Regions from separate parts of the Streptomyces sp. NPDC001904 genome, predicted to be linked through region 2. Evidence: riboswitches for the same ligand, from Rfam matches in the RefSeq annotation. Region 2 holds a riboswitch; each other region holds the start of a gene.

Region 1 (7,813 bases), on a different contig from region 2:
AGGAGGCGGTGCGCCCAGGACGTGTACTGGTGCGCCCACGCCTGCTGTACGGGATCGCCCGCCCGCCGGGCCGCCGCCAGCGCCGCGGCGGACAGCGGCAGGCTGTCGCGCGGCCTGCCCTCGCACAGGGTGACCGCCCACGCGTGGTAGTTGAGCTGGGTCGCCTCGACGAGCGGGTCACCGAGGGCCTGCGCGCTGCGCGCCGCCGTGCCGAAGAGCTCCGGCCAGTGCCCCCAGAACACCCATTGGTCGGAGAACCAGTGCAGCGCCTCCGCCACCCGGACCACCGTGGCGTGGTCGCCGTCGCGCGCGGCGGCCCGCAGCGCGGCGAGCCAGTTGGCGCCCTCGGCCTGCAGCCAGTGCCGGGCCCGCTCCGCGCTGGACAGGTCGACGGTGCCCCGCCAGGAGGCGGGCGGCGCCCCGTGGTCGGGCTCGTACCAGCGGCCCGCGACCACCGCGGTCTCCAGGAGCCAGTGGTGCAGCGCCTGCCGGGAGGCGTCGGCGGCGGGCCCGAACTCCTCGGCGGCCAGGCGCGCCTGCGCGTACAGGCGCAGCAGGTCGTGCAGCCGGTAGCGGTCCGCGCGCGAGCCGAGCAGTCCGGCCTCGACCAGTTCCTCCAGGGTGTCCTCGGCGTCGAACAGCTCCTGCCCGGTGAGCTGCGCGGCGAGCGCGGCGCTCGCGTCCGGGCCGGGGACCAGGGCCAGGCGCCGGAACATCCGGGCGGCCGTCGCCGTGAGCTGGCGGTAGGAGAGGTCGAAGGCGCCGCTCACCCGGACGTCCCCCGCGGTCAGCGCGTCGAGCCTGCGCTCCGCGTGCCCGAGCCGGTCGGCGAGCCGGCGCACGGTCCAGCCGGTGCGGGTGGCCAGCCAGTTGCCCGCGATGCGCAGGGCGAGGGCGAGATGGCCGCAGCGGCGGGCGACGTCGGCGAGGGCGTCCGGTTCCGCCGCCGCGCGCTCCTTGCCGATCAGCAGGGTGAGGAACTCGGCGGCCTCGCCCGGGCTCAGCTCGCCGAGCGGGATGCGGTGCACGGCGTCCAGTCCGGTCAGCATGCGCCGGCTGGTGACGATCACCACGGCCGGGCCCGAGCCCGGCAGCAGCGGCCGGACCTGCGCCTCGTCGCGGGCGTTGTCGAGCACCAGCAGGCAGCGCCGCTCGGCGAGGACGCGCCGGTACAGCTCGGGACGGCCTGTGGAGCCCGCCTTGGCGAGGTCGCGGTCCGGGGTGCCGAGCGCCTTGAGCACGGAGACCATCAGCTCGGCGGCGGGCGGCGGCTCCTCGTCCGTGCCGGACAGGTCGATCATCAGCTGGCCGTGCGGGAAGTCCCCGGCGAGCTGCCGCGAGGCGTGCAGCGCGAACGTCGTCTTGCCCGCGCCGGGGGCGCCGGACACGGCGACGACGACGGCCTGCGCGCCGGGCGCGCGGTCCTCGGCGGCCAGACCTGCGAGCCGGCGCAGCTCGGGCTCGCGGCCCACGAAGTCGTCGACGCCGCGCGGGAACGCGCGCACACCGGCCGGGCTGTAGCCGGTGGCCCGGCCGGTCCTGGCCGCCGCGAGCAGCTTCTCCCGCTCGGCCTCGGCCAGGCCCAGACCGTCCGCGAGCGCGGCCACGGTGCGCCGCTGCGGGGCCGCGCGCCGTCCGCGCTCCAGGTCGCCGATGCCGCGCACGCTCATGCCCGAGGCCTCGGCGAGCCCTTCGATGGTGAGCGACCTGGCCACGCGCAGATCCCGCAACAACGCCCCGAACGGCGTTCGATCCTCTGACACCACTACTCCCACACGCACATGATCAACTCTTGATTCTAGGAGGGGCGGGGCGGTTGCGGGCATCGGGCGTGTTAACAGTCGCCATCAGGCCAATCCGGTCACTCCCCACCGGACGTGCACGGTCGGGACAGGGCCGGTGCGCTCGCGGTCAACTGCCGCCCGCCGGGCGCGCCTAGCGTCCAGGGACACGGTCCGTCCGGACCGGCGTCAGCCACCCCCTGACCTTCAGGAGCACACCCATGTCCGTCGATCCGGTACTCGAACCCGCGGCGACCGCCTTCGCCGAGGCCACCGCCAACCCGCCCTACCTCTTCCAGCTGCACCCCGAGGAGGGCCGCAAGGCCGTCGACGACGTGCAGTCGGGCCCGGTCGAGCTGCCCGGGGTCGACGAGGAGTGGATCACCGTCGAGGGCGGCCCCACGGGCCGCGTCCGCGCCCGTATCGTCCGGCCCGCGGGCGCCGAGGGCGTCCTTCCGGTCGTCCTGTACATCCACGGCGCCGGCTGGGTCTTCGGCAACGCCCACACCCACGACCGGCTGGTGCGCGAACTCGCCGTCGGCGCGGGCGCGGCCGTCGTCTTCCCCGAGTACGACCTCTCGCCCGAGGCCCGCTACCCGGTCGCCATCGAGCAGAACTTCGCCGTCGCCCGCTGGATCGTGGACCAGGGCGCGTCCAAGGACCTCGACGGGGACCGGCTGGCCGTCGCCGGTGACTCGGTGGGCGGCAACATGACCGCCGCCCTCACGCTCATGGCCAAGCAGCGCGGCGGCGTCCCGCTGCTCCAGCAGGTCCTCTTCTACCCGGTGACCGACGCGGCCTTCGACACCGGCTCCTACGAGCAGTTCGCCACCGGCTACTTCCTGCGCCGCGACGGCATGCAGTGGTTCTGGGACCAGTACACGACCGACGAGGCCGAGCGCGCCCAGATCACCGCGTCGCCGCTGCGCGCCACCACCGAGCAGCTGACCGGTCTCCCGAAGGCCCTGGTCATCACCGGCGAGGCCGACGTGCTGCGCGACGAGGGCGAGGCGTACGCGAACAAGCTGCGCGAGGCGGGCGTCCCGGTCACCGCCGTCCGCTTCCAGGGCATCATCCACGACTTCGTGATGCTCAACGCGCTGCGCGGGACGCACGCCGCCGAGGCCGCGATCGCGCTGGCGATCAGCACCCTGCGCTCCGCCCTGCACACCGCCTGACACCCACGGCCTCCCCGAAGGACCCCTCATGCCCCACCCCACCCCGACCGTCGTCCTGGTCCACGGCGCCTTCGCCGACGCCGCGAGCTGGTCCGGTGTCATCGCCGAGCTGCAGAGTGACGGCATCCCGGTGATCGCCCCGCCCAACCCGCTGCGCGGTCTCGCCGCCGACGCCGCGTACATCGCCTCGCTCGTGGCCCGGATCGACGGCCCCGTCGTGCTCGTCGGCCACTCCTACGGCGGCGCCCTGATCACGGTCGCCGGTGCCGCGGAGAACGTCGTCGGCCTGGTCTACGTCGCCGCGTACGTGCTCGAAGAGGGCGAGAGCCTGGGCGAGCTCCAGGGACGCTTCCCCGCGTCGCCGCTGGTCAGCAATCTGAAGCAGTGGACGTATCCGGCCCCGGACGGCGAGCCCGCCGTCGAGGTCACCATCGCCGAGGACGCCTTCCCCGCGATCTTCGCCGCCGACGTGCCCGTGGAGACGACCGCGGTTCTCGCGGTGGCCCAGCGCCCGCTCGCCGCGGCCGCGTTCGAGGAGAAGGCGTCCGCGGCGGCCTGGCGGACCACGCCGTCGTGGGCCGTGATCGCCGGCGCCGACGAGGCGATCAACCCCGAGGTCGAGCGGTTCGGCGCCACCCGCGCCGGCGCCACCGTCGTCGAGGTGGACGGCGCTTCGCACGCGATCGCCGTCTCCCGGCCGAAGGAGGTCGCCGAGGTGATCCGCACGGCGGTGCGGTCCGCCGGCTGACCCCCGCCCCCGGGCCGCCGTGCTCACGCGGGTACGGCGGCCCCGCCGGGCCTCTCGAACAACTAGGGTTGCCCGGTGACCAGAGTCCGGTTGAGCGTGGCGGAGCGGCGGGCGGAACTGCTGCGGGCCGCCATCGAGCAGATCGAGGTGCGCGGAGTGGCCGCCGTGCGCATCGCCGACGTGGCCTCGTCGCTCGGGGTGAGCAACGCGCTGGTGCTGTACCACTTCTCGACGAAGGAGCAGCTCGTCTCGGCCGCCTTCACCCACGCCGCCGAGGACGACCTGGCCCGTCTCCGCAAGCTGCTCGGCCGGCGGACCACCGCGCTGAAGCGGCTGCGGGCCGCCGTGCGCTGGTACGCGCCCACCGGCCAGGCCAAGGGCTGGCGGCTGTGGATCGAGGGCTGGGCCGCCGCCCTGCGCGAACCCGCGCTGCGCGAGGTCACGCGCGATCTCGACCGGCAGTGGAAGGCGGCCCTCGCCGAGGTCGTCGCCGAAGGCGTGGCTGCGGGCGAGTTCCGCTGCCCCGACCCGATGGGCACGGCCCTGCGCCTGACGGCCCTTCTCGACGGCCTCGCCGTGCAGATGACGACGTACGGGGGCGCGGTGTCCCGGGCCCGCGCCCAGGAGTGGGTGGACGAGGCACTCGCCCGCGAACTGGGCCTTGAGCGAGCCGAGTTGACGTCCAGGAGCTGACCGCGCTCCAGCACACGAGCCCGAGGGGACCCAGGACCCTCAGGACACCTGAAGCACCTTGGCCGCTTGGGACGCCCGGGACGTCTAAGAAGCGGACTCCAGCTGCAGCTTGATCTCGTGCGGGTCGAGGAACCCCTTCGCCTGCGCCCGGTCGCCGGAGGACTCGCCGCGCAGCCGGCGCCCGATCCACGGCACCAGGAACTCCCGTGCCCAGTGGATGTCGTCGCGCCGGACGGCGAACGTGCCGCGCGGCGGCAGCAGCGGCCAGGACTGCTCGGGGTCGGCGGGCACCTCGATGCCGAGGGCCTGGCCGGCGCGCAGCGCGACCCGGGTGTGTCCTTCGGCGGCGAGGTGCAGCCGGTCCTCGTCCCAGGCCCTGCGGTCCTGGATGGACTTGAGCGACCACAGGTCGAGCATCGCGCAGCCGTGGCGGTCGGCGATGGCCCGCACGTGCATGTTGTACGTGGCGATCTTGCCGCGCAGATGCTTGAGGACGGCGACGTCACGGGTGTCGAAGCCGGTGGCGACCAGGACGGTGCCCGCGGCCTCGGTCAGCCGGACCACGGCCTTCTCGAAGCGCTCGGCCACGTCGTCCGGGTCGGTGCCGGGCCGGATGATGTCGTTGCCGCCCGCGACGAAGCTCACCAGGTCCGGGGCGAGCTCGACGGCGCGCGGGATCTGGTCCTCGATGATCTGGTCGATGAGCTTGCCGCGTACGGCTAGGTTCGCGTACTGGAAGGTGTCCTCGGGGGCCCGGTCGTCCAGGAGGACGGCGAGCCGGTCGGCCCAGCCGACGAAGGTCCCGTCGGGCCCGGGATCCCCGACGCCCTCGGTGAAGCTGTCTCCCACCGCGGCGTACGAGCGGATCAGGCCGCTGTCGTGCGTGTCCGTCGCGTCGGCCTGGTTCGCTGCGTCCGTGAGTGCTCTCGATTCGTTTGCCACGACCACACATCTTTCACCCCCGGGTGTGACCTACGCGACCGTAACCAGGGGTTGACGAGTGGTGACAAAACACACCCGACCCCCAGGGAATATCTGGGAGCCGGGTGTGATCCGTGTGCCGCGTGGTGCGGACGGGGGGGCGGACGGGTCAGATGCCGACGCCGTGACCGCGCAGGTACGCGACCGGGTCGACGTCCGAGCCGTAGCTGGCCGTCGTGCGGATCTCGAAGTGCAGGTGCGGTCCGGTGACGTTGCCGGTCGCGCCGGACAGCCCGATCTGCTGGCCCGCCGTGACCGTCTGACCGGCGGAGACGCCGAGCGAGGACAGGTGCGCGTACTGGGCGCAGTAGCCGTCGGCGTTCTTGATGACGATCTGGTTGCCGTACGCGCCGCCGTCGCCCGCCGAGACGACGGTGCCGTTGGACACGGCCTTGACCGGGGTGCCGGTGCCGACGATGAAGTCGGTACCCGTGTGGTAGCCGCTGGACCACATGGCGCCGGACGAGTGGTACTGGGTGCCGACGGAGCCCTCGACGGGCTTCACGTAACCGGAGCCGGTCGAGGTGGCACTGGCCGTGGTCGCCGTGGCCGTACCGCCCGCGCCGCCGACGGTGAGCTTGACACCGGGCGTGATCAGGGACGCGTTGGCGCCGATGACGTTCTTGTTGTCCTTGTAGAGCTGCTGCCAGCCGCCGTCGACGTGCTGGCTCTCGGCGATCTTCGCCAGGGTGTCGCCGGACTTCACCGTGTACGTGGTGGTGCCGGAGTCGGCGGCCTGCGCTCCGGTGGCACCGATGAGGGGCAGCGCGAGTGCGGCCCCTCCGACAGTGGCGAGGGCGGCGGCGCGGGTGGCGCGGCGGGTCTTCGGACGGCGGTGCTTCGCCTGTGCGGACATGACGCTTTTCCTCTCCGTCGCCTGCGAGGTGAGCTGTCGGGTTCGGACTGGAGATGTCCGGCCGGATTCCGGGAAGAGGACCGGCTGCACCCCGAGCCACGTCGGGAAATCCCTCGGCGGCGTACTGCCTGTGGGTCCCCCGCTCCTGCCGTCACGGGTCGTGGTGGGAATTCCGGGCGGCGGCAGGACTAGGCGTTCCGTCCGGTGTGATGGGTGACCGTAAGGCAGCGGAACCTGCCGCGACAAACAGCGAATTCGCTTTCCGGGGTTTCTCAGTGATCATTTGAGGGATTCCTGTGTGACCCTGTGTCGCCGTCACGCCTTTACCAGCGCCATACCTGCGGGAATTCCGCCGCTCGCCATTCCCGGAAACCGCCACGCACCGTCACCGCTATGAGCCCGCTCACGCACAGGTCCACAATCTCCGTTCACTTACGGATAGTTGGCGCGAAACTGGACAAAACAGACGGATGGTTGCCCGGGGAATCGATGTCGTATCGTCAGACGCAGGCCCACCGGCGAGCGGCGCCGGCGCGCCCGATGCGGAGGAGCCCCACGTGACGCAGCACGCCCCGTCCACCGAGCCCGAACTGACCGCAGTGCGCAATTTCCGCGACGTGGGCGGCCTTCCGACCGTGGACGGCGGACACGTACGGCCCGGCGTGCTCTTCCGCAGCGGTCACCTCGCGCACGCCACCGCCGAGGACGCCGCGTTCCTGACCACGCTCGGGCTGCACACCGTCTTCGACTTCCGCAACGCGGCGGACCAGAAGCTGGAGGGCGCCGACGTCGAGCTGCCCGGCGTGCGCAACGTGAACCTGCCGCTGTCCGACCCCGCCGACGGCGCCGAGTTCTGGAAGATGGTCCGCGACGGCGACACCGACCAGCTGCGTGCGCTGCTCTCCGACGGGCGCGGGGCGCAGCGCATGATCACCTCGTACCGGAGCATCATCGGCGACCGCACCGCCGAGCACAGCCGGGTGCTGCACGCGATGGCCGACGACAGCACGCCCGCCCTCATGCACTGCGCGGCCGGCAAGGACCGGGCGGGACTGTCGATCGCCGTGACGCTGCTCGCTGTCGGCGTCGAGCGGGACGCCATCGAGGCGGACTACCTGAAGTCGAACGAGAAGCACCGCCGCTACAAGGTCCGCCGCAACGGCACCACCCCGGACGACGCCTACTCCCCCGAGGTCATGGAGCTGCTCGCGCCGCTCTTCGACGCCCGCGCCGAGTACCTGCACGCGGCCTTCGAGACCATCGAGCAGACGTGGGGCACCACCGACCGCTACTTCGCGGAGGGCCTGAAGCTGGACGCGGCCGCCCGCGACCGGCTGCGCGAGCGCCTCGTCGTCTGATCCGTCCGGAGGGTCCGCCTCAGCGGTTCCCGCCCAGCGTGAAGAGCAGGTAGACGAACGCGGCGAAGGCGTGTCCCACGAAGACGTAGATCAGGACCCGCACCCAGATGCCGCGCGGCAGCTTGTCCTCGATGTCGCGGCCGCCCGGCCGTTCTGCGTCGCTCATGACATGCCTCCCAGGCACAGTGCGGTCGTCGGGCTCTGCAGCAGGGTGTGGA
Region 2 (7,813 bases):
GTTCAGTGCCATGACGGCGATCTACGACACGATGCGGTACGTCAGTTGCGAGGTGGCGACGACCTGTCTGGGGCAGGCCGCGTCCGTCGCCGCGGTGCTCCTGGCCGCCGGTGCGCCGGGCAAGCGGATGATGCTTCCCGGGTCGCGGGTGGTGCTCGATCAGCCCGCGCTGCCCGAGCCGGCCCAGGGGCAGCCCACCGACCTGGAGATCCAGGCCCGTGAAATGGCGCGTACGCGGGCACGGTTGGAGAAACTGCTCGCGCACCACTCGGGCCGGCCGACGGAGCGGATCAGCGCGGACATCGAGCGGGACACCGTCCTCACGGCCCACCAGGCCCTGGACTACGGCCTGGTCGACCACGTGCTGCAGAGCCGCAAGACCACGCACGGCGCACCCGGCGCGAGGTGAGGCGGCCGTGTATCCGCCCGAACTGCCGCCGCTGCCCGCGCTGACCCGCGCCGAGTGCGAGCTGGTGGACGGCTATCTGGCCGTCGTCGATCTGCTGGCGCGGATCAACCCGGCGCGCGGCGACGACACCTACCGGGGCCTGCGGGCGGCCCAGGCGCTCGTCGCCCGGGCGGTGGCGCTCCGGGACGCCCTGGCCCTGATGCACCAGCGGGGCGAGAGCCGGGTGCACGCGGAGACCCTGGCGCGGGCGCTGCGCGTCCTGGACGGCGAGAGACGAACGAAGGCAGTCACCTTGCCGCCAGAAAACGCCACCTGACAGTCAGTTGGAGTCGCCGGACGCCCCTCGGCGGCCACGTCGTCCGCGGCCGCGGCGAAACGGGCCAGATGGGGTACCGCCGGATGGCGTAGATATGAGTAGACGCTGGAGACCGCAAGAGTTGCGCGACGGCGGTAGGCCGACACCGGAATTTCCGGTTCCGTGCCTGGTGCGGGCATGGTCGAGCATGGCCGCCGGGCCCCGAAAGCCGCACTGTCCACCTGAACGGGTCAAGCGTGAGGAGCCTCACTTACCGCCGGTTCAGCTCGGTTTTCACCGCAGAGGTGGGTCAAGATCCCTCCGACGACAAGCCCCCGCCGCCGCGGCGGGGCGGTCCGTGCGGACGCCGAGTCCTGCCGCCGCCCGGATGTCAGGTCGACAGGAGTGGATCGGCAGGAGTGGAGGACCCAGGCACGACGGGCCGCCGCAGCAACCGCTGCGAGCAGTCCTTGGGGTGAAGCCGCGTCCAGCGGCCGGGCATCTTCGCCAGCCCGAACCCGACAGGTCATCCTTCGCAGGCGGCTGACGAAGGGTTGCGCATGTCCGCGCTCAATCGTGTCCCCTCGCTGCTGACCCGGGCCGGCACCGCCTCGGCCCTGACCCTCGCCGTCGCGAGCGCCGGGCTGCTGGTCCCCGGCGCCGCGCCCGAGGCGTCGGCGGCCGTGGCCTCGTCCAAGGCTCTCCAGGTCGCGGCCTCGAAGAAGGGGGCGCCGTACAAGTGGGGCGCCACCGGCCCGCACCGGTTCGACTGCTCGGGGCTCACGCTGTACTCGTTCAAGCGAGCGGGCAAGAAGCTGCCCCGCACCGCCGCGCAGCAGTACAACAAGACCCGCCATGTGTCCGGGTCCCAGCGCAAGCGGGGCGACCTGGTGTTCTTCCACTCCGGCCGGAGCGTCTACCACGTCGGCATCTACGCCGGTAAGGGACGCATCTGGCACTCCCCGAAGACCGGGGACGTGGTGCGCCTGCAGAAGATCTGGACCAAGAGCGTCTGGTACGGCCGAGTGCGCTGACGCTCGCCCTCGGCCAGGATGTGGTGACGGGCCGGGCGCCAGGCCCGCCACCATGCCTCGATCGGCCGGAAGGGGTACGCGCACCGCATGGACGAACGGAACGAGACGCCGCTGCAGCGGGCCGACCGGAACTTCGGCGAGCTGCTGCAGGAGCTCCGGGTCACCCAGACCGGCGTGCAGTTCCTGTTCGCCTTTCTGCTCACCCTCGCGTTCACGCAGCGCTTTCCCACGCTCGACTCGGTGCAGCGCGCCACCTATGTGACGACGCTGCTCCTCGCGGTCGTCGCGGCCGCACTGCTGATGGCGCCCGCCGCGGTGCACCGGGTGCTGTTCCAGTTGGGGGCGAAGACCCGGATCGTCCGGGTCTCGTCACGGCTCGCCGCGTGCGGCATGGCCGCCCTCTCCCTCGCGCTCACGGGTTCGGTGCTGCTGGTGGTCGATGTGACGGTCGGCCGGGGCGGCGGCATCGCCGCGGGCGCAGGAACGTTCCTGGTGTGCGCGGGCCTGTGGGGCGTGCTGCCCGGGGTGCTCCGCCGCTCGCTGGCCGGGCGGCCCGCGGGCGAGGAGGGGTCCGGCTGACCGGCGCTCAGCCGATCGGGGCCGGGTGGGGGTCTCCGCCGGCCAGGGCGCTTCTCCAGGGCAGCGCGATCCACACCGTCTTGCCGCCCTCGGGGGTCGGGCAGACCGAGAGTCTGCCGCCGCACTCCGCCGTCAGACAGCGGATGATGACCATGCCCCGTCCGTTGTCCTGCTGCACCGCGGCGGGCAGCCGCTTGGGATAGCGGGGGTGGCTGTCGGTCACGCCGATCCGCAGCCGCTCGTCCCGCTCCAGTTCCAGCTCGACGGTGAAGGTGGGCGACAGGCCGCGGGTGTGCTGCACCGCGTTCGTCGCGAGTTCGGAAACGATCAGCCGGACCGTGTCGGCCGTGTCACCGTCTCCCGGCATGCCCCACTCCGTCAGCACGTTGCTCACGTACCTCCGGGCCGTGGAGACCGACGCGGGATCGCTCGGCAGTGTGACGGATGCTTCCTGGTGGTCTGCCATGGCGAAGTCGTCCCTTTCCTGCCGGGGCCGCTCGACCGCCCGCCGCGGATGCATCACTTCACCGGCCCCGGCTACTGCTTCGCGCCAGCGTGCCACTTGGATGCGCTTCCAGGGTGGCGATCCCCCAAGATATGCATATATCTGTCGCCCGAAGCGGTGAACTCTGCGACGGTAGACCGTATTTGGGCGAGCGCACGCCGGTTCCTCTACCGTCTGCTCAGGAGCCGTCCCCGCACGGGCCGGGAGGGAGAGCGGCCGCGCGGCCCGAAGGGCAGAGGAGTCAGCATGAAGTACGGTCCCGTGGTACGTCGCCGCAAACTGGGTGCCGAACTGCGCGCGCTGCGCGTGGGCGCCGGGCTCACCAGTGGTGAGGCCGCGCGACTCGTCGGATGGCACCAGTCCAAGGTGAGCCGGATCGAGACAGGACGCAGCGGCGTGAAGGCGTCGGACGTACTCCGTCTGCTCGACGCCTTCGACGCGAAGGACCCCCAACTACGTCAGCTCGTGGTGGCGTTGGCGGGGGCGGAGGATGTCGGCGGGCACCACTGGTGGCACGCGTACCGCGGTCTGCTGCCGCCCGCGTACCGCGACTTCATCAGCCTGGAGTCACAGGCATGCCGGATCTGGACGCTGGAGAACACCGTCGTGCCGGGGCTGCTGCAGACGCCGGAGTACGCCTACGCGGTGACGCGATCCGTTCTCGGCGGCATGTCCGAGGGGCACATCGAGGCACTGGTGGAAGTGCGTCTCGCGCGACAGGAGGTGCTGCGTTCGCAGACGCCCCTTCAGTTGACGGCCATCCTCGACGAGGCGGTACTCCGTCGCGAAGTGGGCGGAAAAGACATTCTGCAAAGGCAATTGGCACATTTGGCCGAGGTGGCCAGGCTGCCGCATGTCCGGATTCAGGTGCTTCCCTTCTCAGCAGGTGGGCACCTCGGTATCACCGGGCCTTTCGTTGTGTTCTCATTTCCGAACACAACTGATCTGGATGTGGTTGTTCTCGACCATTTGACGAGTAGTCTCTACCTCGAGCGGAAAGAAGACCTCAAGGCGTACACGGACGCCTTTGAAGCTCTTGAAGGACACGCTCTTTCGCCCGAGGACTCGCTCGAGTTCATCGCACAGATCGCCGGATAGCCGGGTGTGCGGGGCCGCCGACGCTCCGTCACGCTCCGGCACTGCGTCAGGGAGGCACCATGAATGCACTGCCTCGGTACGTTTCCGACAGCATGTCGCTGAACGGCGCGCGGTGGCGGCGCAGCAGCTACAGCACAGGCGCCAACAACTGCGTCGAGACGGCCCCCTTGCCTTCGGGGTCCACGGCCGGCCTCTTGGCCGTCCGCGACTCCAAGGACACGGCGGGACCCGCCGTGCTGTTCGCGCCTTCCGCCTGGGAAGGGTTCCTCAGCTCCCTGCGCTGACCGCGCCCCGGGGAGCCGTTCGACTGATCACCCGCACCGCCTCGGCGAGTTGCTCGTCGGTGAGGTCGGCGCGGGCGGTCAGCCGCAACCGTGAGACACCGTCCGGCACCGAGGGCGGACGGAAACAGCCCACCGCCAGTCCCGCCGCCCGGCAGGCCGCGGCCCAGCGCACCGCCTCGTCGGGCGAGGGTGCGCGCACCGAGACCACCGCCGCCTCCGGGCGAACGGCCGACAGGCCCTCATCGGTGAGGAGTTGATGCAGCGTCGCCGCGACCTCGCGGGCCCGTGTCGCCCGCCGGGGTTCGCGGCGCAGCAGTCGCAGTGCCGCGAGCGCGGCACCGGCGGCGGCCGGCGCGAGGCCGGTGTCGAAGATGAACGTACGCGCCGCATTGACGAGGTGCTCGATGACCGGTGCCGGTCCGAGGACCGCGCCGCCCTGGCTGCCGAACGACTTCGAGAGGGTCACGGTGGCGACGGTCCCGGGGTCGCCCGCGAGACCCGCCGCGTACGGGGCGCCGCGCCCGCCCGCCCCGAGGACACCGAGCCCGTGCGCGTCGTCGACGATCAGACCGGCCCCGAACTCCTGTGCCACGGAACTCAGTTCGGTGAGCGGCGCGCGGTCCCCGTCCACCGAGAAGACGGTGTCGCTGACCACCAGAGCCGGGCCGTCGTGCGTGCCGAGTGCCGCGCGGACGGCCTCGGGATCGGCGTGCGGTACGACGCGGGTGGTGGCGCGGGCCAGTCGGCAGCCGTCGATCAGGGAGGCGTGATTGGCCGCGTCGGAGACGATCAGCGAGCCCTGCGGGGCGAGCGCCGTGACGGCCGCGAGGTTCGCCGCGTAGCCGGACGACAGCACGAGCGCGGCCTCGAAGCCGCAGAACCCGGCCAGTTCCCGCTCCAGTTCCGCGTGGAGTTCGGTGGTGCCGGTGACGAGCCGCGAACCGGTCGCGCCGCCGCCCCAGCGGCGCGCCGCCTCGACCGCCCCCGCGACGGTCTCGGGGTGCCGGGCGAGGCCGAGATAGTCGTTGCTCGCCAGATCGAGCAGCGGGGAGTCGGCGGGACGCGGGCGCAGGGTGCGGACGAGTCCGGCGGCCTCGCGGGCGCGGCGCTGCTCGCCGAGCCAGCCGAAGGCCGGGGCGAGGGCGGGGGCAGGGGTGCTGTGCGCTGGAGCCATGACTCCCTCTGTTTGTAGGTAATGCACAGACCCTAGCCGCCGCGCCACCGGCCCAGGATGTGGCAATACCCACACGTCGAGCACCGTCCTTTGTACGAACTCTCCTTTCGCCGGGACACTTCTTTGAGCCAGGATCAGGGCTCATGGACCTGCTGAACACGCTGGTGGACAAGGGGCTTCGGCGCGAGACGCCGAGCCGTGAAGAAGCGCTCGCCGTCCTGGCGACGCGGGACGACGAACTGCTCGACGTGGTGGCCGCGGCCGGCAAGGTGCGCCGCCAGTGGTTCGGGCGCCGGGTGAAGCTGAACTACCTGGTGAACCTCAAGTCGGGCCTGTGCCCCGAGGATTGCTCGTACTGCTCCCAACGGCTCGGCTCGAAGGCGGAGATCCTCAAGTACACCTGGCTCAAGCCGGACGAGGCGTCGCAGGCGGCCGCCGCGGGTGTCGCGGGCGGCGCCAAGCGGGTGTGCCTGGTGGCGAGCGGGCGCGGCCCCACGGACAAGGACGTGGACCGGGTCGCGGCGACCATCGACGCGATCAAGGCGGAGAACGAGGGCGTCGAGGTGTGCGCCTGCCTCGGGCTGCTCTCCGACGGACAGGCGGAGCGGCTGCGCGGCGCGGGCGCCGACGCCTACAACCACAACCTGAACACGTCCGAGGCGACGTACGGCGACATCACCACGACGCACACGTACGCCGACCGGGTCGACACGGTGCAGAAGGCGCACGCGGCGGGTCTGTCCGCGTGTTCCGGGCTCATCGCCGGCATGGGAGAGAGCGACGAGGACCTGGTCGACGTCGTGTTCGGGCTGCGCGAGCTGGACCCGGACTCGGTCCCGGTGAACTTCCTGATCCCCTTCGAGGGGACGCCGCTGGCCAAGGAGTGGAACCTCACGCCGCAGCGCTGTCTGCGGATCCTGGCCATGGTCCGCTTCGTCTGCCCGGACGTGGAGGTGCGGATCGCGGGCGGCCGCGAGGTGCATCTGCGCACGATGCAGCCGCTGGCCCTGCACATCGCCAACTCCATCTTCCTGGGCGACTACCTGACCAGTGAGGGCCAGGCGGGCAGGGCGGACCTGGAGATGATCGCGGACGCCGGGTTCGAGGTGGAGGGCACCGACCAGGTGACGCTGCCGGAGCACCGCGCGGGCGGCTGCGGCTCGGTCTGCGGGCCCGAGGAGGCCGAGGCCGCCGGGACGCCCGAGGTGTCGGAGGCGCGGACCGACCTGGTCGCCGTACGCCGCCGGGGCGCCGGGACGGATCTCGCGCCCAATGCCTGATCCGCGCATCGAGGAACTGCTCCGGCTCGACCGGGATCACGTCTGGCATCCGTACGGCCCCATGCCCGGTCGGCAGCAGCCCCTGGTCGTCGAGTCGGCGGCCGGGGTGCGGCTGCGGGTCGCCGGGCACGGCGAGCTGGTCGACGGGATGTCGTCGTGGTGGTCGGCGATCCACGGCTACAACCACCCGGTCCTCAACGAGGCGGCGCGCGGGCAGTTGGACCGGATGAGCCACGTGATGTTCGGCGGGCTCACCCACGAACCGGCGGTCCGGCTCGCGCAGCGGCTCGTCGAGATCTCGCCGGCCGGTCTCGAGCACGTGTTCCTCGCCGACTCGGGGTCCGTGTCGGTCGAGGTCGCGCTGAAGATGTGCCTGCAGTACTGGCGCTCGCTCGGGCGGCCGGAGAAGCGCCGGATGCTGACCTGGCGGGGCGGCTACCACGGCGACACCTGGCAGCCGATGTCCGTGTGCGACCCCGAGGGCGGGATGCACGGCCTGTGGTCCGGTGTGCTGCCGGAGCAGGTGTTCGCGGACGCTCCGCCGAGCGCGTACGAGGAGTCGTACGCGGAGCATCTGCGGCGCACCGTGGAACGGCACGCGCACGAGTTGGCCGCCGTGATCGTGGAGCCGGTGGTGCAGGGCGCCGGCGGGATGCGCTTCCACTCCCCCGCGTATCTGCGGGTGCTGCGGGAGGCGTGCGACGCGCACGACGTGCTGCTGGTGTTCGACGAGATCGCTACGGGCTTCGGGCGCACGGGCGCGCTGTTCGCGGCGGAGCACGCCGCGCTCACCCCCGATGTGATGTGTGTGGGCAAGGCGCTGACCGGCGGATATCTGACGCTGGCCGCGACGCTGTGCACGGCACGGGTGGCTCAGGGCATCTCGCGCGGCGAGGTGCCGGTGCTGGCGCACGGGCCGACCTTCATGGGCAATCCACTGGCCGCCGCCGTGGCGTGCGCCTCGATCGATCTGCTGCTCGGGCAGGACTGGCTCGGCGAGGTGAAGCGGATCGAGGCCGGGCTGCGTGAGGGGCTGTCGGCGGCGTGGGACGTACCGGGAGTCCGGGACGTGCGGGTGCTCGGCGCGATCGGTGTCGTCCAGCTCGACCACGAGGTGGAGATCGCCGCGGCCACCCGCGCCGCGGTCGCCGAGGG
Region 3 (7,813 bases), on a different contig from region 2:
GCGGGCCAGTGACCGAGCAGCTCGCGAGCATGGACTTCCACCCTCAGCCGCAGCCCGGTGCGGCCAAGCCCTGGGCGTTCCCCGCCCCGCAGCGCGGCGCGCTCGACAACGGCCTCACCGTCCTGCACTGCCACCGCCCCGGCCAGCAGGTCGTCGCCGTGGAGGTCAATCTGGAGGCGCCCCTGGAGGCCGAGCCCCAGGGCCTCGACGGCGTCGCCACGATCATGGCGCGCGCCTTCAACGAGGGCACCGACAAGCACTCCGCCGAGGAGTTCGCGGCCGAACTGGAGCGCGCCGGCGCCACCATGGACGCGCACGCCGACCACCCCGGCGTCCGGGTCTCCCTCGAAGTGCCGGTCTCCCGGCTCCCCAAGGGCCTCGCCCTCCTCGCCGATGCCCTGCGGGCGCCCGCCTTCGCCGACAGCGAGATCGAGCGCCTGGTGGCCAACCGGCTCGACGAGATCCCGCACGAGAGCGCCAGCCCGGCCCGCCGCGCCGCCAAGGAGCTCTCCAAGCAGCTCTTCCCGGCCGACGCGCGCATGTCGCGCCCGCGCCAGGGCACCGAGGAGACCGTCGCCGCCATCGACGCGTCGGCGGTCCGCGCCTTCTACGAGAAGCACGTACGCCCCGCCACCGCCACCGCCGTGGTGGTGGGCGACCTCACCGGCGTCGATCTCGACGGCCTGCTCGCCGACACGCTCGGCGCCTGGACCGGGAACACCGCGGAGGCGCGCCCCGTGCCGCCCGTCACGGCCGACGACACCGGCCGCGTCGTCATCGTGGACCGTCCGGGCGCCGTGCAGACCCAGCTGCTGATCGGCCGCATCGGACCCGACAAGCACGACCGGGTGTGGGCCGCGCAGATCCTCGGCACGTACTGCCTGGGCGGCACGCTCACCTCGCGCCTCGACCGGGTCCTGCGCGAGGAGAAGGGCTACACCTACGGGGTGCGGTCCTTCGCGCAGGTGCTGCGCTCCGCGCCGGACGGGACGGGCGCCGCGATGCTCGCCATCAGCGGTTCCGTGGACACCCCGAACACCGGCCCCGCGCTGGACGACCTGTGGAAGGTGCTGCGCACGCTGGCCGCGGAGGGCCTCACGGACGCCGAGCGGGACACGGCCGTGCAGAACCTGGTGGGGGTGGCCCCGCTCAAGTTCGAGACCGCGGCGAACGTCGCGGGCACCCTCGCCGACCAGGTCGAGCAGCACCTGCCCGACGACTACCAGGCCCGTCTGTACCGTCAACTCGCCGAGACGGGCACCGTGGAGGCCACGGCGGCGGTCGTGAGCGCCTTCCCGGCGGACCGTCTGGTGACGGTCCTCGTGGGCGACGCCGCGCAGATCGAGGAGCCGGTCAGGGCGCTCGGCATCGGCGAAGTGACCGTGGTCACCGGCTGATCGGCACACCGCGCCGCACCGCATCGGAGCCCCGGCGACCCGTGAGGTCGCCGGGGCTCCGGCGTGTCCGTGATGTCCCTCACGTGAGCAAACGCGATCACCTCGCTTCGTATATGTCCGAAATGGTGTGGAGGTTGCGTGTCTGCCCTGTGGCATGCGCGACAAAAGCCGGGATCCGTTTGTTGATTAAAAGATGTCCCGCTTAGCGTCGGTCCGGCTGTCCGCCGCACCAGTGCCGCGCCCGCGTCACCGGACAGTCATCGCCGAGTCCCCCAAGGCGCGAGCCGGGGGAGCCGGGGACCCACCGAAGTCCCTGGGGTGAATCGGGCTCCTCCCGCAAGGGGGTTGCCCGTAGGAGACCTTCCTGCTCCGAACCCGTCAGCTAACCCGGTAGGCGAGAGGGAAGGAAAGGATCAGCCTCTCCATGGCGTTCACCCGTGCCACCGGGAAGCACCGTCGTCCGAGCCGCATCACGCGTACCACCGCACAGGTCGCGAGTGTCGCCGCGCTCACCACGACCGGTGTCGTCGGCGGCCTCGCCGCCCCCGCGCTCGCCGCGGACACCGCGGCCCCGGAGCAGAACAACCTGACGCAGGCCGTCTCCATCGGCGACTCCCTCGCCGACCAGATCGACGCCCAGGCCGCCGCCCAGAAGAAGGCCGCCGACGCGGCCGCCGCGAAGAAGAAGGCGGAGGCCGAGGCCAAGAAGCGGGCCGAGGAGGCCAAGCGCAAGGCCGAGGAGAAGGCCAAGAAGGAGCGCGAGGCCAAGGAGCGCGCCGCCCGGGAGGCCGAGCGCAAGCGCCTCAACTCCTTCGTGGCGCCCGTCTCCGGCTCGTACGTCTCCACCGCGTACAAGGCCAGCAGCGGTCTGTGGTCCTCCGGCAGCCACACGGGCATCGACTTCCACGCCGCCACCGGCACCGCGGTGCACGCCGTGGGCTCCGGCACCGTCGTCGAGGCCGGCTGGGGCGGCGCGTACGGCAACAACATCGTCATCAAGATGAACGACGGTACGTACACCCAGTACGGTCACCTGTCGTCCATCGGCGTCTCCGTCGGCCAGTCGGTCACCCCCGGCCAGCAGATAGCCCTCTCGGGCGCCACCGGCAACGTCACGGGCCCGCACCTCCACTTCGAGGCCCGCACCGGTCCCGACTACGGCTCGGACATCGACCCCGTCGCGTACCTGCGCTCGCACGGCGTGAACGTCTGACGCGCCCACGCCCGACCCACCTCCGAAAGCCCCGGCTCGCCGAGCCGGGGCTTTCGCGTCGCCTGTCCCGAGCAGACCTCCGGTGTCCAAAAAATATCCCTGGATTCCGGCCTGCCGTCGGAAATTCAAGCGCGGTGGAATAGAGTCGTCGGTCAAGCGCGCTGACCGGAGGTCAATCGCGTTTGTACGGGCGTCAATCGACCGCGTTTCGCGGGGATTAAGGCGGAGGTCGGGTCATGCGCATTCCCGCGCACTCGGTATGCACGGCGATCCGCGACGACATCGTCGCGGGTGTCTACGAGCGCGGCGGCAGGCTCACCGAGGAACTGCTCGCGCGGCGCTACGGCGTCTCGCGCGTTCCGGTCCGTGAGGCGCTGCGCACCCTGGAGGCGGAGGGGTTCGTCGTCACGCGGCGGCACGCGGGCGCGTGCGTCGCCGAACCCACCGAGCAGGAGGCCGCCGATCTCCTGGAGATCCGTATGCTGCTCGAACCGCTGGGCGCGGCCCGTGCGGCCCAGCGCCGCACCGAGGCCCACCTCAAAGTGCTGCGCGGCCTGGTCAGGCTCGGGCAGGAGCGCTCCAGGCGGGGGCAGAACGAGGATCTGCGCTCCCTGGGCGGCTGGTTCCACGAGACGCTCGCCCAGGCCTCCGGAAGCCCCGGTCTGATCACCCTGCTGACCCAGCTGCGGTACAAGATCGCCTGGATGTACGCGGTCGAGACCCCGCCCCGGCCGGCCGACTCCTGGTCCGAGCACGGGGCCATCGTCGACGCCGTGGCCCGCGGCGACGCCGAGCGGGCCCGCGCCCTGACGGCCCAGCACACCGAGCGGGCGACGGCGGCCCACCGGCTGCGCGTCCCGCGCGCGGGTGAGCGTGTGAGGACTTCGCAACATCCCGTAAACACGGCGGGGCTCCAGCATTAACAGGGGAGCCGTATACAAAGAAGTGCACTATTCGCGGAATGGGTCGCGCCCTGTTTTCCGCTGCCTATGCCCGTGCCGCATTCAGTGCGGCGGCTTCCCCCTGCGCATATCCCTGTGTTTTATTCTGCAGGCTTTTTCGCGCACTTCTTTCATGCGTCAATTTCAGTGAGTGCGGGAAGAGCGTCCAGGGCCGTCGTGGCACAGAACGACGGAGCCGCGCGCTCCGAAGAGAAACGCGCGGCTCCGTCGAAGGGTGCCGTGGGTCAGACGGTCTCGGGAAGCTCGTCGAGGCCCTCGGCGACCAGCTTGGCCAGCCGGTCGAGCGCGGCGTCCGCCCCCTCGGCGTCGGAGGCCAGGACGATCTCCTCGCCGCCCTGGGCGCCCAGGCCCAGCACCGCGAGCATCGAGGCGGCGTTGACGGGGTTGCCGTCGGCCTTGGCGATCGTCACGGGGACGCCGGCCGCCGTGGCCGCGCGGACGAAGATGGAGGCGGGACGGGCGTGGAGGCCCTCGGCCCAGCCGACGTTGACGCGGCGCTCAGCCATGTGATGCTGCCCTTCAGGTGTCTCACAGTTGTCTAGACCATTCTCACACACCGTGACCCGTGCTCGCCGCGGACCCACGTCCCGTACGCGCACGGCCCTTCGGCCTCCTTCAGCCTGCCTCCCACGCGCGCGGGCCGCGACCCGTGCGACGGCGACACGCATCCCTCCGCCGGCCGGCGGTCGGCCCTACCCTTGCGGCATGGAGACCCCGTCGGACCGGCACGCCTACCCCGCCCACTGGGAGGCCGACGTGGTGCTGCGCGACGGCGGCACCGCCCGGATCAGGCCCATCACCACCGCGGACGCCGAGCGGCTGACCAGCTTCTACGAGCAGGTCTCGGACGAGTCGAAGTACTACCGCTTCTTCGCGCCCTACCCGCGGCTGTCCGCCAAGGACGTGCACCGCTTCACCCATCACGACTACGTCGACCGGGTCGGCCTCGCGGTCACGGTGGGCGGCGAGTTCATCGCGACGGTCCGCTACGACCGGATCGACGCACGGGGGATGCCCGCCTCCGCCCCGGCCGACGAGGCCGAGGTCGCCTTCCTGGTGCAGGACGCCCACCAGGGGCGCGGTGTCGCCTCCGCCCTCCTCGAACACATCGCGGCCGTCGCGCGCGAGCGCGGCATCCGCCGGTTCGCCGCCGAGGTGCTGCCCGCCAACACCAAGATGATCAAGGTGTTCCGGGATGCCGGATACACGCAGAAGCGCAGCTTCGAGGACGGCGTCGTCCGCCTGGAGTTCGACATCGAGCCCACCGAGGCGTCCCTCGCCGTGCAGCACGCGCGCGAGCAGCGCGCGGAGGCCCGCTCCGTGCAGCGCCTCCTCGCGCCCGGCTCCGTCGCCGTGATCGGCGTGGGACGCACGGCCGGAGGAGTGGGCCACAGCGTTCTCGGCAACCTGAAGGCGGCCGGATTCACCGGCCGCCTCTACGCCGTCAACAAGGCGTTCCCCGCCGACCTCACGGAAGTCGACGGAGTGCCCGCCCACCGTTCGGTCGGGGACATCGACCCGGCCCAGCCCGTGGACCTGGCCGTCGTCGCGGTGCCCGCGCCGGACGTCCCCGAGGTCGTCGCCGAATGCGGCGCGCGCGGCGTACAGGGCCTGGTCGTCGTGTCCGCCGGATACGCCGAGAGCGGCGCCGAGGGCCGGGAGCGCCAGCGCGAACTCGTCCGCCAGGCACGCACCTACGGCATGCGCATCATCGGGCCGAACGCCTTCGGGGTCGTCAACACCTCGCCCGACGTACGGCTCAACGCCTCGCTCGCCCCCGAGATGCCCCGCGCCGGACGCATCGGCCTGTTCGCCCAGTCCGGCGCCATCGGCATCGCCCTGCTGTCCCGGCTGCACCGCAGGGGCGGCGGCGTCACGGGGGTCACCGGCGTCTCCACGTTCGTCTCGGCGGGCAACCGCGCCGACGTCTCCGGCAACGACGTCCTGCAGTACTGGTACGACGACGCCGACACCGACGTCGCCCTGATGTACCTCGAATCGATCGGCAACCCGCGCAAGTTCACCCGCCTCGCACGCCGTACCGCGGCCGCCAAGCCCCTGGTGGTCGTCCAGGGAGCCCGGCACAGCGGCATCGCGCCGACCGGGCACGCCGTCCGTGCCACGCGCCTGCCCTACGCCACCGTCTCCGCCCTGCTGCGCCAGGCGGGTGTCATCCGCGTCGACACGATCACCGAACTCGTCGACGCCGGACTCCTGCTGGCACGCCAGCCGCTGCCCGCGGGCCCGCGCGTCGCCATCCTGGGCAACTCGGAGTCGCTCGGTCTGCTGACCTACGACGTCGCTCTCTCCGAGGGGCTGCGGCCCAAGACACCGCGTGACCTCACCACCCAGGCCTCCGCCGCGGACTTCCGGGCCGCCCTGGAGGAGGCGCTGGCCGACGACAAGACCGACGCCGTTGTCGTCACCGCGATGCCGGTGGTGGGGGAGGACCCGACCGGGGACGCCGAACTGGCGGCCGCCCTGAGCGCGGCCGCCGCCACCGCCCCCACCAAGACCGTGCTCGTCGTCCACGTCGAACTCGGCGGCCTCGCCGAGGCGCTCTCCGCCGCGACCAGCACCGGCCCCAACGCCCCGACCCTGCCGACCCCCGCGACCGCCGGGACCCCGGAGGGCGCCCCGCGCCTCATCCCCGCCTACCCCGCGGCCGAGCGCGCCGTCCGCGCCCTCTCCGAAGCCGCCAAGTACGCCCAGTGGCGGCGCGACGCGGCGGAGCCCGGCAAGGTGCCCGAGTTCGACCGCGTCGACGAGCAGGCCGCCGCGGCCCTCATCACCGGACTGCTCGCCAAGGACGACGATCCGCGTGGCACGGACCTCGCCCCCGAGGACGCCCGCGACCTGCTCGCCCTCTACGGGGTCGACGTCCGCCCGACCCTGCCCGCACCCGACGCCGACCGGGCCGCCGAGGCCGCCCGCACGCTCGGCTACCCGGTGGCCCTGAAGACGACCGCCCCGCACCTGCGCCACCGCGCCGACCTCGGCGGGGTCCGCCTCGACCTCGCCGACGAGGACGACCTGCGCCGCGCCTACGAGGACCTCACCGACCGGCTCGGCAGGCCCGCCGAACTGCGTCCGGTCGTCCAGGCCATGGCGCCGCGGGGTGTCGACACCGTCGTCCGCGCCGTCATCGACCCGGCCGCCGGGGCCGTGCTCTCCTTCGGCCTGGCCGGCGCTCCGTCCGAACTGCTCGGCGACACCGCGCACCGTCTGATCCCGGTGACCGACCGCGACGCGCAGGCGGTCGTCCGTTCGATCAAGACGGCCCCGATTCTGTTCGGCTGGCGCGGCGCCGCCCCCGTCGACACCCCTGCCCTGGAGGAACTGCTCCAGCGGGTGTCCCGGCTCGTCGACGATCATCCCGAGGTCGTCGGCGTCGCCCTCGAACCGGTCGTGGTCGCACAGGCCGGCCTGACCGTCCTCGGCGCCTCCGTCCGGCTCGCGCCCCCGCCCGCCCGTGACGACCTGGGCCCGCGCACGCTGCCCAGCGCCTACTGACCCGGCCCGCGCCTCCGGCGATGCAGCGAAATGCCCTCACGGAGAGTTATCCACAGGCGCATCGGCAGCCTCTTCCCGGGCCTTAGGATGGACCCCATGGCCAAGACCAGTACGACGACCCAAGGGCTGCGAGCGGCGATCGAGCGCAGCGGCTACTACCCGGCCCTCGTGGCCGAGGCGGTGGAGGCCGCGGTCGGCGGCGAGCCGATCTCGTCGTACCTCGTCCACCAGGAGACCACGTTCGACGCGAACGAGGTCCGTCGTCATGTCACCGTCCTGGTCCTGACCGACACCCGCTTCATCGTCAGCCACACCGACGAGCAGGCGGCCGACAGCACCTCCCCGACGCCGTACGCGACGACGTCCACGGAGTCGGTCAAGCTCGACCGGATCTCGTCGGTCGTGCTCAGTCGGGTCGTCGCCAATCCCGAGAAGTACGTCCCGGGCACCCTGCCCCGCGAGGTCGTCCTCACCATCGGCTGGGGCGCCGTCTCCCGCCTCGACCTGGAGCCCGCCGCCTGCGGCGACCCCAACTGCGAGGCCGACCACGGCTACACGGGCAGCTCCACGGCGGACGACCTGAGCCTGCGCGTCAGCGAGGCGGGCGACGGCCCCGAGACCGTGCGCCAGGCACTCGCCTTCGCCCAGTCCCTGTCCGAGGCCACCGCGGACGCGGGACGCTGATGACGCAGGCCGCCTGGGACGACGTAGAGCCGCTGCCCGTCCAC
Region 4 (7,813 bases), on a different contig from region 2:
GGCGGGCAGGAGGCGGCCGGTCACGAGGGCCCGGATGAAGGTGTGCAGGTCCCGGGTGGTCGAGATCATGTCGCCGCCGGTGGAGATCCAGGACGGGTTCTGCCGGGTGACGTCGACGACCGTCTCCGTGCCGTCCTCCTCGTACCGGTAGTAGGCGTGGGCGTGCGGCTCGGGGACGTCCACCTGACCGGCGCCGGGCACGAACGTGTCCGTGAGGCCGAGCGGTTCCAGGACGCGGCGCCGCATCTCCTCGGCCAGCGGTCGGCCGGTGAGCTTCTCGATCAGCAGCCGCGCCACGACGTAGTTGGTGTTGGCGTAGCTCCAGTCGGCGCCCGGCTCGAAGCGGGCCGGCCTGGCGAGCGAGAACCGCACCAGTTCCTCGGGGGAGTGCTCCGCGAACCGGCCCTCCACCCACTCCTTGCCCTGCCAGGGCATGCCCGGCACGACGGTGCCGTTCTCGTAGTACTCGCCGGTGAAGTTGAAGAGCCCGCTGGTGTGCTGGAGCAGCATCCGTACGGTGATCCGCGGGTCGAACCCGAACTCCGGCAGGACCGGGGCGATGTGGCCGTCGAGGTCGATCAGGCCGTCGGCGACGAGCTGCAGCAGGACGGTCGCGGTGAAGGTCTTGGTGTTGCTGCCGATCCGCACCCGCCCGTCGGCGGACGGGCGCTCGCCGCCGCCCAGCTCGCTCGCTCCGGCGGTGCCGACCCACTCGCCGTCCGCGTCGTTCACCCGCAACTGCACGCCGGTGAAACCGGAGTCGACGATCTCCTGGACGATCTCCCGCAGCTCCGAACGGTTCGACATCACGCACTCCTTCAATCCGGCGACTTGGCGTTTCTGATAGATGAAACGCTACGTTGCGTTCGTGGTTGCCGCAATGATGAATGCGGCTCTGGAGTGCATAACTGCACGTCAATGACGCACAATTGATGCAATGACACTGCGCGATAATGCAACGATCACGCGCCACGCGTTGCAATCGCTTGACGGTGAATGCTCTTGCCCTGCCGGTAAAACCGGATGCGGCCGGCCGGGCGCTGCCCCTACGGTCCTCGGATGGTCACTGGAGACGACGGCTACTTCCCGGAATCCATCGCGGCGGGCTACGACCGGTCCTCCGCCTCCATGTTCACTCCCGAAGCGCTCGACCCCGCGGTCGACCTGCTGGCCGGACTCGCGGGCGAGGGGCCCGCGGTGGAGTTCGGCATCGGCACCGGGCGTGTGGCCCTGCCGCTCGTCGCGCGCGGGGTCGGCGTCCACGGCATCGATCTGTCGCGGGCCATGGTCGGCCGGCTGCGCGCCAAGCCGGGCGGCGACCGGATCCCCGTCACCATCGGGGACTTCGCGACGGCGCGGGCCGACGGGGCGGGCGGGTTCTCGCTCGCCTACCTCGTCTTCAACACCATCAACAATCTGACCAGCCAGGACGCCCAGGTCGACTGCTTCCGCAACGCCGCCGCCCATCTCGCCCCCGGCGGCACCTTCGTCATCGAGGTGGGGGTGCCGGAGCTGCGGCTGCTGCCGTACGGGCAGGAGGCCGTGCCGTTCCAGGCCGGCGACGCCCGGTGGGCGTTCGACCGGTACGACGTGGCCACCCAGGCCATGAGCTCGAACTACTTCACCGTGGACCCCGAGACCGGACAGGGCACGCTCCGGTCCATCCCCTTCAGATACGTGTGGCCGTCCGAACTCGACCTCATGGCACGGATCGCCGGGCTGCGGCTGCGCGAGCGGTGGGAGGGATGGACCCGTGAGCCGTTCACGAGCGAGAGCCGCAAGCACGTGTCCGTGTGGGAGAAGGCCGCCGACTGAGCCGGGACCGGCCTCACGCCACCCGGGCGGCTCCCGCGAAGGGCATCTGGTCGATCGGCGCGATCCGCACCGGGGCGCTCGGGTTCGGGGCGTGGATCATCTCGCCGTTGCCGATGTAGAGGCCGACATGGCTGATGCCGGAGTAGAAGAAGACGAGGTCGCCGGGTTGCAGCTGGGACCGTGACACGCGCTGCCCCGCGTTGATCTGCGCGTAGGTGGTCCGCGGGATGGAGACGCCCGCAGCGCGGTACGCGGCCTGGGTCAGGCCGGAGCAGTCGAAGGCGTTCGGACCGGTCGCGCCCCAGACGTAGGGGCTGCCGAGGGCCTGCCGTGCGTACGCGATGGCCGCCGCCGCGCGGGAGCCGGGCGCGGCGTCGGCCGTCGGATCGGTCCGGCCGGCGCCCGACCGTGAGGCGCGGTCGGCGCCGGACGCGGGATCCTGGGCGGCGGCGCGCTCGGCCGGGGAGAGCCGGTCCAGCAGGTCGCGGGCCTCGCCCAGCTTGTGCGTGACGGTCTTCTTCTGCCGGGCCAGTTCCTTCTGCTTCGTGCGCAGTTCGGAGATCTGGCCGTCGGCCTGGCTGCGCAACTGCTCGACGTCGCGCAGCCGGGCGCGCACCCGGCTGATCGTCGCCGCCTGCCGGGTGCCGACCCGGTCGGTCAGGGACGCCTCGTCGAGATAGCGCTCGGGGGAGGAGGAGAGCAGCAGTTGCAGGGACGGGTCGATGCCGCCGGTGCGGTACTGGGCGGCCGCCGTCGAGCCGAGACGCTGCCGCTCGGAGTTCAGGGCGGCCTCGCGCCGGGCCGCCTCGTCCTGGAGCGACCGCACCTTCTTGCGGGCCCGGTCGGCGTCCTCCTGCGCGCCGTTGTACTGGTCGGTGGCGACCTCCGCCTCCCGGTAGAGCCGGTCGACCTTCGCCCTGACCTGGGCGGGGCTGAGGCCCGGCTCCGCGTGCGCCGTGCCGCCGTCGAAGGCGGTGGCGCCCGCCGCGGAGGCGAGAGCGAGAGTGGCCGCGGTGCGGGCCGTCTGGCCGCTGAGCGAGCGCTGCCTGGGCTTGCGATGCGCCGGCACGAAGCGCCACGTCCTTCCGGGGTCGTACGCCCGCCGTCGTCATACGCCCGGCGACGGCCCGCACAGGGGGAACGGGCCGCCGCCGGACTCTCCTCGGCGGTGGTGTCCGACTGCCGCCCCTGGCCCGGGCGGCGGTGGGGAGCCGGTCACCTGAGCAAGGACGCTAAACCTCGGCGTAACGGGTTGGTGATGGATTGTTCGGAACTGCTCCCTTTGTTGCCGAGCGCGTCAGAGGGTGACAGGTCGGTGACCTGGAGTGCTCGTGGGGGATCGGTGACGAGGCGTCCCATCCGTCCCGTTAGGCTCCGCAACCATGGACGTACTCATCCATCTCTTCGTCGGCCTGCACATCATCGGCATCGCCTCGCTGCTCGGCGGCTTCCTCACGCAGATGTCCGCGATGGGCAAGGGCACGGCCCGCTTCAACAAGGCGATGCTGCACGGCGCCCTGACCATGCTGGTGACCGGTGTCGCGCTGGTCGGCCTCAATCAGGCGGACGACAACACCGTCAACAACATCAAGATCGGCGTGAAGCTGGCGATCCTGATCGTGATCCTCGGCATCGTCTACGTGAAGCGGGACGACGAGGTCGCGGAGAAGGGCCTGTTCGCGACGGTCGGCGCGCTCACCGTCGCGAACATCTTCATCGCGGTCCTGTGGACCTGACGCGTCAGGCCGGGCGCACCACGCTGTGGATCGACGAGGTGCCGTCGTAGTAGATGGACTCCTCGCGCACGTACGCGCCCGGCTTCGGGGCGTGGATCATCATCCCGTCGCCGAGGTAGAGGCCGACGTGGCTGATGTCGTCGTAGAAGAAGACCAGGTCACCGGGTTGGATGTCGGAGAGCGAGACCGTCGTGCCGACCTCCACCTGGTCCCAGGTGGTGCGCGGCAGGGTGATGCCGGCGGCCTTCCACGCGGCCTGGGTCAGCCCCGAGCAGTCGTAGGAGCCGGGGCCCGTGGCGCCCCACACGTACGGCTTGCCCTCCTGGGCCTTGGCGAAGGCGAGCGCCTGGGCGGCCTTGGCGGCGTAGCCGGACGAGGAGCCCGACGAACCCGGGGAGCCTGACTCCGAGCCCGTCGAACCGGAGCCCGCCGCGTCCTCCTGGGCCGCCTTCTCCGCGGCCTCCTTGCGCCTGGCCTCCTCCGCCTCCTTCTGCTGCCGTGCCAGCTCGGCGGCCTTCTCGCGGGCCGCCTCCTCCTTGGCCTTCGCGATCCGCGCGAGCCGCGCCTTCTCCTCGGCGGTCAGCTCGGACAGCAGCCGGCGCGCGTCCGCCAGCTTCGTCTGCACGGCCTGCTTGGAGCTCTGCAGGTCGTCCTGGGAGCCGGCGAGCTGCCGCAGGTTCTCCTGGGCCTCGGTGCGCTTCTTCGCGGTCCTGCGCTGCTCGTCCTGGAAGTCGTCGACGGCCTTCTTCTGCTCGTTCGTCATGCGGCTGAGCAACTGGTCCTGCGCGAAGTAGTCCTCGGGATCGTCGGCGAGGAACATCGTCGCGGTGTTGCTCATCCCGCCCGAGCGGTACTGCTCGGCGGCGAACCGGCCCAGCTCCTGGCGGGCCTTGTTCATCTTCTCGGTGCGCTGCGCGATGTCGTCGAGGAGCCGGTCGACCTGCCGCTTCTTGCCGGCGGTCTGCTCCTTGGCCGCGTTGTACTTCTGCGTGGCGACCTCGGCCTGGCGGTACAGGGCGTCGACCTTCTTCTGGACCTCTTCCAGGCTCGGCCGGTCCGGCTGCGCGGGCGCGGCCTGCGCGGTCTGCGAGAGCAGGGCGACAGAGGTTAGGGCGGCGGTCGTGATGCCGATCGCGGGGGTCGTGCGAAGACCGCCGGCGAGTCGGGAGCGGTTGCGCGGCTTGCGGTGCGACGCCAAGGCTGGCGACTCCTTCCGTCATCCGCCTACCGGGTTAGCTGTCGGGTTCGGGCCTACGGAAGGTTGCCCTACGGTCCGCCGCCCTGTGCTGCCGGGACGTCGAGCCGATTCACCCCAAGGTCGGTGGGTCCCCGGCTCCCTGCCTCACGGCGTACGGAACTCGGCGGGGGCTGCCCGCTCGCCGCGACGACCGCGGACGGGGGGACGGGCTGCCCGCGCAGCACCGTAGCCAACTCGTGTTGCTGCTGTGAAGGTTGATGTTCGATATGCCCGATACATTTTCGTGACCTTGGTGCGGACGGAGGACCGTAGGGGTGCCGGAGACCCCGTTCTTGATCGTTTTATCCGGCTGTGTGCCGGTGTGACGGCACGCGGTGCGGCCGCGTGATCTGCGTCATGGTCCACGGCGCGCGGAACGCGCCGCGCCCGGTCCCCGCCGGGCGGCGGAAGCCCGGAATCGCAAAGGCGGCGGCGGTGTGTCAGTGGGGCGGCCTAGACTCGTACGGCGATGAGCAGCCTCTTTGACGACAGTTTCCTGGCCAGCCTCCAGAGCGGCGCGGAGCAGCCCCCGCCGCCGCCCGAGGACCCCGCGGACGACGGCGCGCCGGAGCCGATTCCGGACGATCTGTTCGGCGGGAAGTTCGACGTGCCCCCGGCCAGGGACGCGTACTACCGGGACGGCGCCCCGCGCCCGGCGGTCGACCCGGAATCCCTCCTGGAGGGGTTGAACGAGAATCAGCGCGCGGCCGTCGTCCACGGCGGCTCGCCCCTGCTCATCGTCGCGGGCGCCGGATCCGGCAAGACCCGCGTCCTGACGCACCGCATCGCGTACCTGCTCGCCGAGCGCGGTGCCCACCCGGGCCAGATCCTCGCGATCACGTTCACGAACAAGGCCGCGGGCGAGATGAAGGAGCGCGTCGAGGCCCTGGTCGGCCCGCGGGCGAACGCGATGTGGGTGTCGACCTTCCACAGCGCGTGCGTGCGCATCCTGCGCCGCGAGAGCAAGAAGCTGGGCTTCACGTCCTCCTTCTCGATCTACGACGCGGCCGACAGCAAGCGCCTCATGGCCCTGGTCTGCCGGGACCTGGACCTGGACCCGAAGAAGTTCCCGCCGAAGTCCTTCAGCGCCAAGATCAGCAACCTGAAGAACGAGCTGATCGACGAGGAGGACTTCGCCGCCACCGCGGCCGACGGCTTCGAGAAGACCCTCGCCCAGGCCTACGCGATGTACCAGTCCCGCCTCCGCGAGGCGAACGCGCTGGACTTCGACGACCTGATCATGACGACGGTCAACCTCCTGCGCGCGTTCCCGGACGTCGCGGAGCACTACCACCGCCGCTTCCGCCACGTCATGGTCGACGAGTACCAGGACACCAACCACGCGCAGTACGCGCTGGTGAAGGAGCTGGTGGGCCCGGCGGACGGCGAGGGCGCCGACCCGGCCGAGCTGTGCGTCGTCGGCGACGCCGACCAGTCGATCTACGCCTTCCGCGGCGCCACGATCCGCAACATCCTCGACTTCGAGGAGGACTATCCGAACGCGACGACGATCATGCTGGAGCAGAACTACCGCTCCACGCAGACGATCCTCTCGGCGGCCAACGCGGTCATCGAGCGCAACGAGTCCCGTCGCCCGAAGAACCTGTGGACGAACGCGGGGGCGGGCGCCCAGATCACCGGCTACGTCGCGGACACCGAGCACGACGAGGCCCAGTTCATCGCCGACGAGATCGACCGCCTCACGGACGCGGGCGACGCCCAGGCCGGCGACGTCGCCGTCTTCTACCGGACGAACGCGCAGTCCCGTGTCTTCGAAGAGGTCTTCATCCGCGTCGGCCTGCCGTACAAGGTCGTCGGCGGTGTCCGCTTCTACGAGCGCAAGGAGGTCAGGGACGTCCTGGCCTATCTGCGGGTGCTCTCCAATCCGGAGGACTCGGTCCCGCTGCGCCGGATCCTGAACGTGCCGAAGCGCGGCATCGGCGACCGCGCCGAGGCGATGATCGACGCGCTGTCGCAGCGCGAGAAGATCTCGTTCCCGCAGGCGCTGCGCCGCGTCGACGAGGCGTACGGCATGGCGGCCCGCTCGACGAACGCGGTGAAGCGGTTCAACACGCTCATGGAGGACCTGCGCACGATCGTCGAGTCGGGCGCGGGCCCGGCGACGGTCCTGGAAGCGGTCCTGGAGCGCACCGGATACCTCGCCGAACTCCAGGCCTCCACCGACCCGCAGGACGAGACCCGCATCGAGAACCTCCAGGAACTCGCCGCCGTGGCGCTGGAGTTCGAGCAGGAGCAGGCACAGGCGTCCTCGGACGGTGAAGGTACCGAGGGTGCCGAGGCCCCGGCCTCCGGCGGGACGCTCTCCGACTTCCTGGAGCGGGTCGCCCTCGTCGCGGACTCCGACCAGATCCCCGACGAGGACGAGGACGGCAGCGGCGTCATCACCCTGATGACCCTGCACACCGCCAAGGGCCTGGAGTTCCCGGTCGTCTTCCTGACGGGCCTGGAGGACGGCGTCTTCCCGCACATGCGCTCGCTCGGCCAGGCCAAGGAGCTGGAGGAGGAGCGCCGGCTCGCCTACGTGGGCATCACGCGCGCCCGGGAGCGGCTGTATCTGACCCGTGCCTCGATGCGCAGCGCCTGGGGCCAGCCCTCGTACAACCCGCCGTCCCGGTTCCTGGAGGAGATCCCGGCCGCGCACCTGGACTGGAAGCGCACCGGCCCCTCGACCCCGGCGGCCTCGACGAAGAGCATGGGCGGCGGCATCGCGGCCTCGCTGTCCTCGTCGCGCTCGCGCTCGTCGACCCCGGCGTTCGCCACGCGCCGGGCGAACGAGAAGCCGGTGGTGTCCCTGGCGGTCGGCGACCGCGTCACGCACGACCAGTTCGGCCTGGGCACGGTGGTCGGGGTCAACGGCTCGGGGTCGAACGCGGAGGCGACGATCGACTTCGGCGACCCGAAGCCGAAGCGGCTGCTGCTGCGGTACGCGCCGGTCGAGAAGCTGTAGCGGGCGCCGGACCCCGCGGGGTTACGTCGGGTCCAGGCCGTGGCTGCGCAGCCACGG

What was found. Region 2 has a riboswitch for cyclic di-AMP ahead of ABT127_RS13095 (C40 family peptidase). Riboswitches for the same ligand answer to the same signal wherever they lie in the genome.
Region 1: linked by a shared signal. The riboswitch ahead of ABT127_RS11245 (peptidoglycan DD-metalloendopeptidase family protein) and the one ahead of ABT127_RS13095 (C40 family peptidase) in region 2 are both predicted to bind cyclic di-AMP.
Region 3: linked by a shared signal. The riboswitch ahead of ABT127_RS28310 (M23 family metallopeptidase) and the one ahead of ABT127_RS13095 (C40 family peptidase) in region 2 are both predicted to bind cyclic di-AMP.
Region 4: linked by a shared signal. The riboswitch ahead of ABT127_RS22450 (C40 family peptidase) and the one ahead of ABT127_RS13095 (C40 family peptidase) in region 2 are both predicted to bind cyclic di-AMP.

Annotation. Positions count from the first base shown of each region.
Region 1 is NZ_JBEOYI010000005.1:407,513-415,325, forward strand. It holds gene ABT127_RS11220 (ATP-binding protein) at 1-1,763, opposite strand, end outside; gene ABT127_RS11225 (alpha/beta hydrolase) at 2,003-2,959, shown strand; gene ABT127_RS11230 (alpha/beta fold hydrolase) at 2,988-3,707, shown strand; gene ABT127_RS11235 (TetR/AcrR family transcriptional regulator) at 3,783-4,400, shown strand; gene ABT127_RS11240 (SGNH/GDSL hydrolase family protein) at 4,485-5,270, opposite strand; gene ABT127_RS11245 (peptidoglycan DD-metalloendopeptidase family protein) at 5,491-6,237, opposite strand; cyclic di-AMP (ydaO/yuaA leader) riboswitch at 6,241-6,413, opposite strand; gene ABT127_RS11250 (tyrosine-protein phosphatase) at 6,795-7,595, shown strand; gene ABT127_RS11255 (DUF6126 family protein) at 7,615-7,761, opposite strand; gene ABT127_RS11260 (helix-turn-helix domain-containing protein) at 7,758-7,813, opposite strand, start outside.
Region 2 is NZ_JBEOYI010000006.1:360,459-368,271, forward strand. It holds gene ABT127_RS13085 (ATP-dependent Clp protease proteolytic subunit) at 1-409, shown strand, start outside; gene ABT127_RS13090 (hypothetical protein) at 417-725, shown strand; cyclic di-AMP (ydaO/yuaA leader) riboswitch at 1,138-1,261, shown strand; gene ABT127_RS13095 (C40 family peptidase) at 1,265-1,738, shown strand; gene ABT127_RS13100 (DUF6328 family protein) at 1,826-2,317, shown strand; gene ABT127_RS13105 (ATP-binding protein) at 2,325-2,783, opposite strand; gene ABT127_RS13110 (helix-turn-helix domain-containing protein) at 3,069-3,920, shown strand; gene ABT127_RS13115 (DUF397 domain-containing protein) at 3,980-4,204, shown strand; gene ABT127_RS13120 (8-amino-7-oxononanoate synthase) at 4,188-5,378, opposite strand; gene bioB (biotin synthase BioB) at 5,522-6,658, shown strand; gene ABT127_RS13130 (adenosylmethionine--8-amino-7-oxononanoate transaminase) at 6,651-7,813, shown strand, end outside.
Region 3 is NZ_JBEOYI010000021.1:24,298-32,110, reverse strand. It holds gene ABT127_RS28320 (M16 family metallopeptidase) at 1-12, shown strand, start outside; gene ABT127_RS28315 (M16 family metallopeptidase) at 30-1,397, shown strand; cyclic di-AMP (ydaO/yuaA leader) riboswitch at 1,649-1,809, shown strand; gene ABT127_RS28310 (M23 family metallopeptidase) at 1,822-2,610, shown strand; gene ABT127_RS28305 (GntR family transcriptional regulator) at 2,847-3,533, shown strand; gene ABT127_RS28300 (HPr family phosphocarrier protein) at 3,797-4,078, opposite strand; gene ABT127_RS28295 (bifunctional acetate--CoA ligase family protein/GNAT family N-acetyltransferase) at 4,278-7,085, shown strand; gene ABT127_RS28290 (DUF5998 family protein) at 7,173-7,769, shown strand; gene ABT127_RS28285 (alkaline phosphatase family protein) at 7,769-7,813, shown strand, end outside.
Region 4 is NZ_JBEOYI010000014.1:30,842-38,654, reverse strand. It holds gene ABT127_RS22470 (serine hydrolase domain-containing protein) at 1-807, opposite strand, end outside; gene ABT127_RS22465 (class I SAM-dependent methyltransferase) at 1,060-1,815, shown strand; gene ABT127_RS22460 (C40 family peptidase) at 1,829-2,884, opposite strand; gene ABT127_RS22455 (hypothetical protein) at 3,198-3,551, shown strand; gene ABT127_RS22450 (C40 family peptidase) at 3,556-4,749, opposite strand; cyclic di-AMP (ydaO/yuaA leader) riboswitch at 4,758-4,925, opposite strand; gene pcrA (DNA helicase PcrA) at 5,258-7,756, shown strand; gene ABT127_RS22440 (M23 family metallopeptidase) at 7,778-7,813, opposite strand, start outside.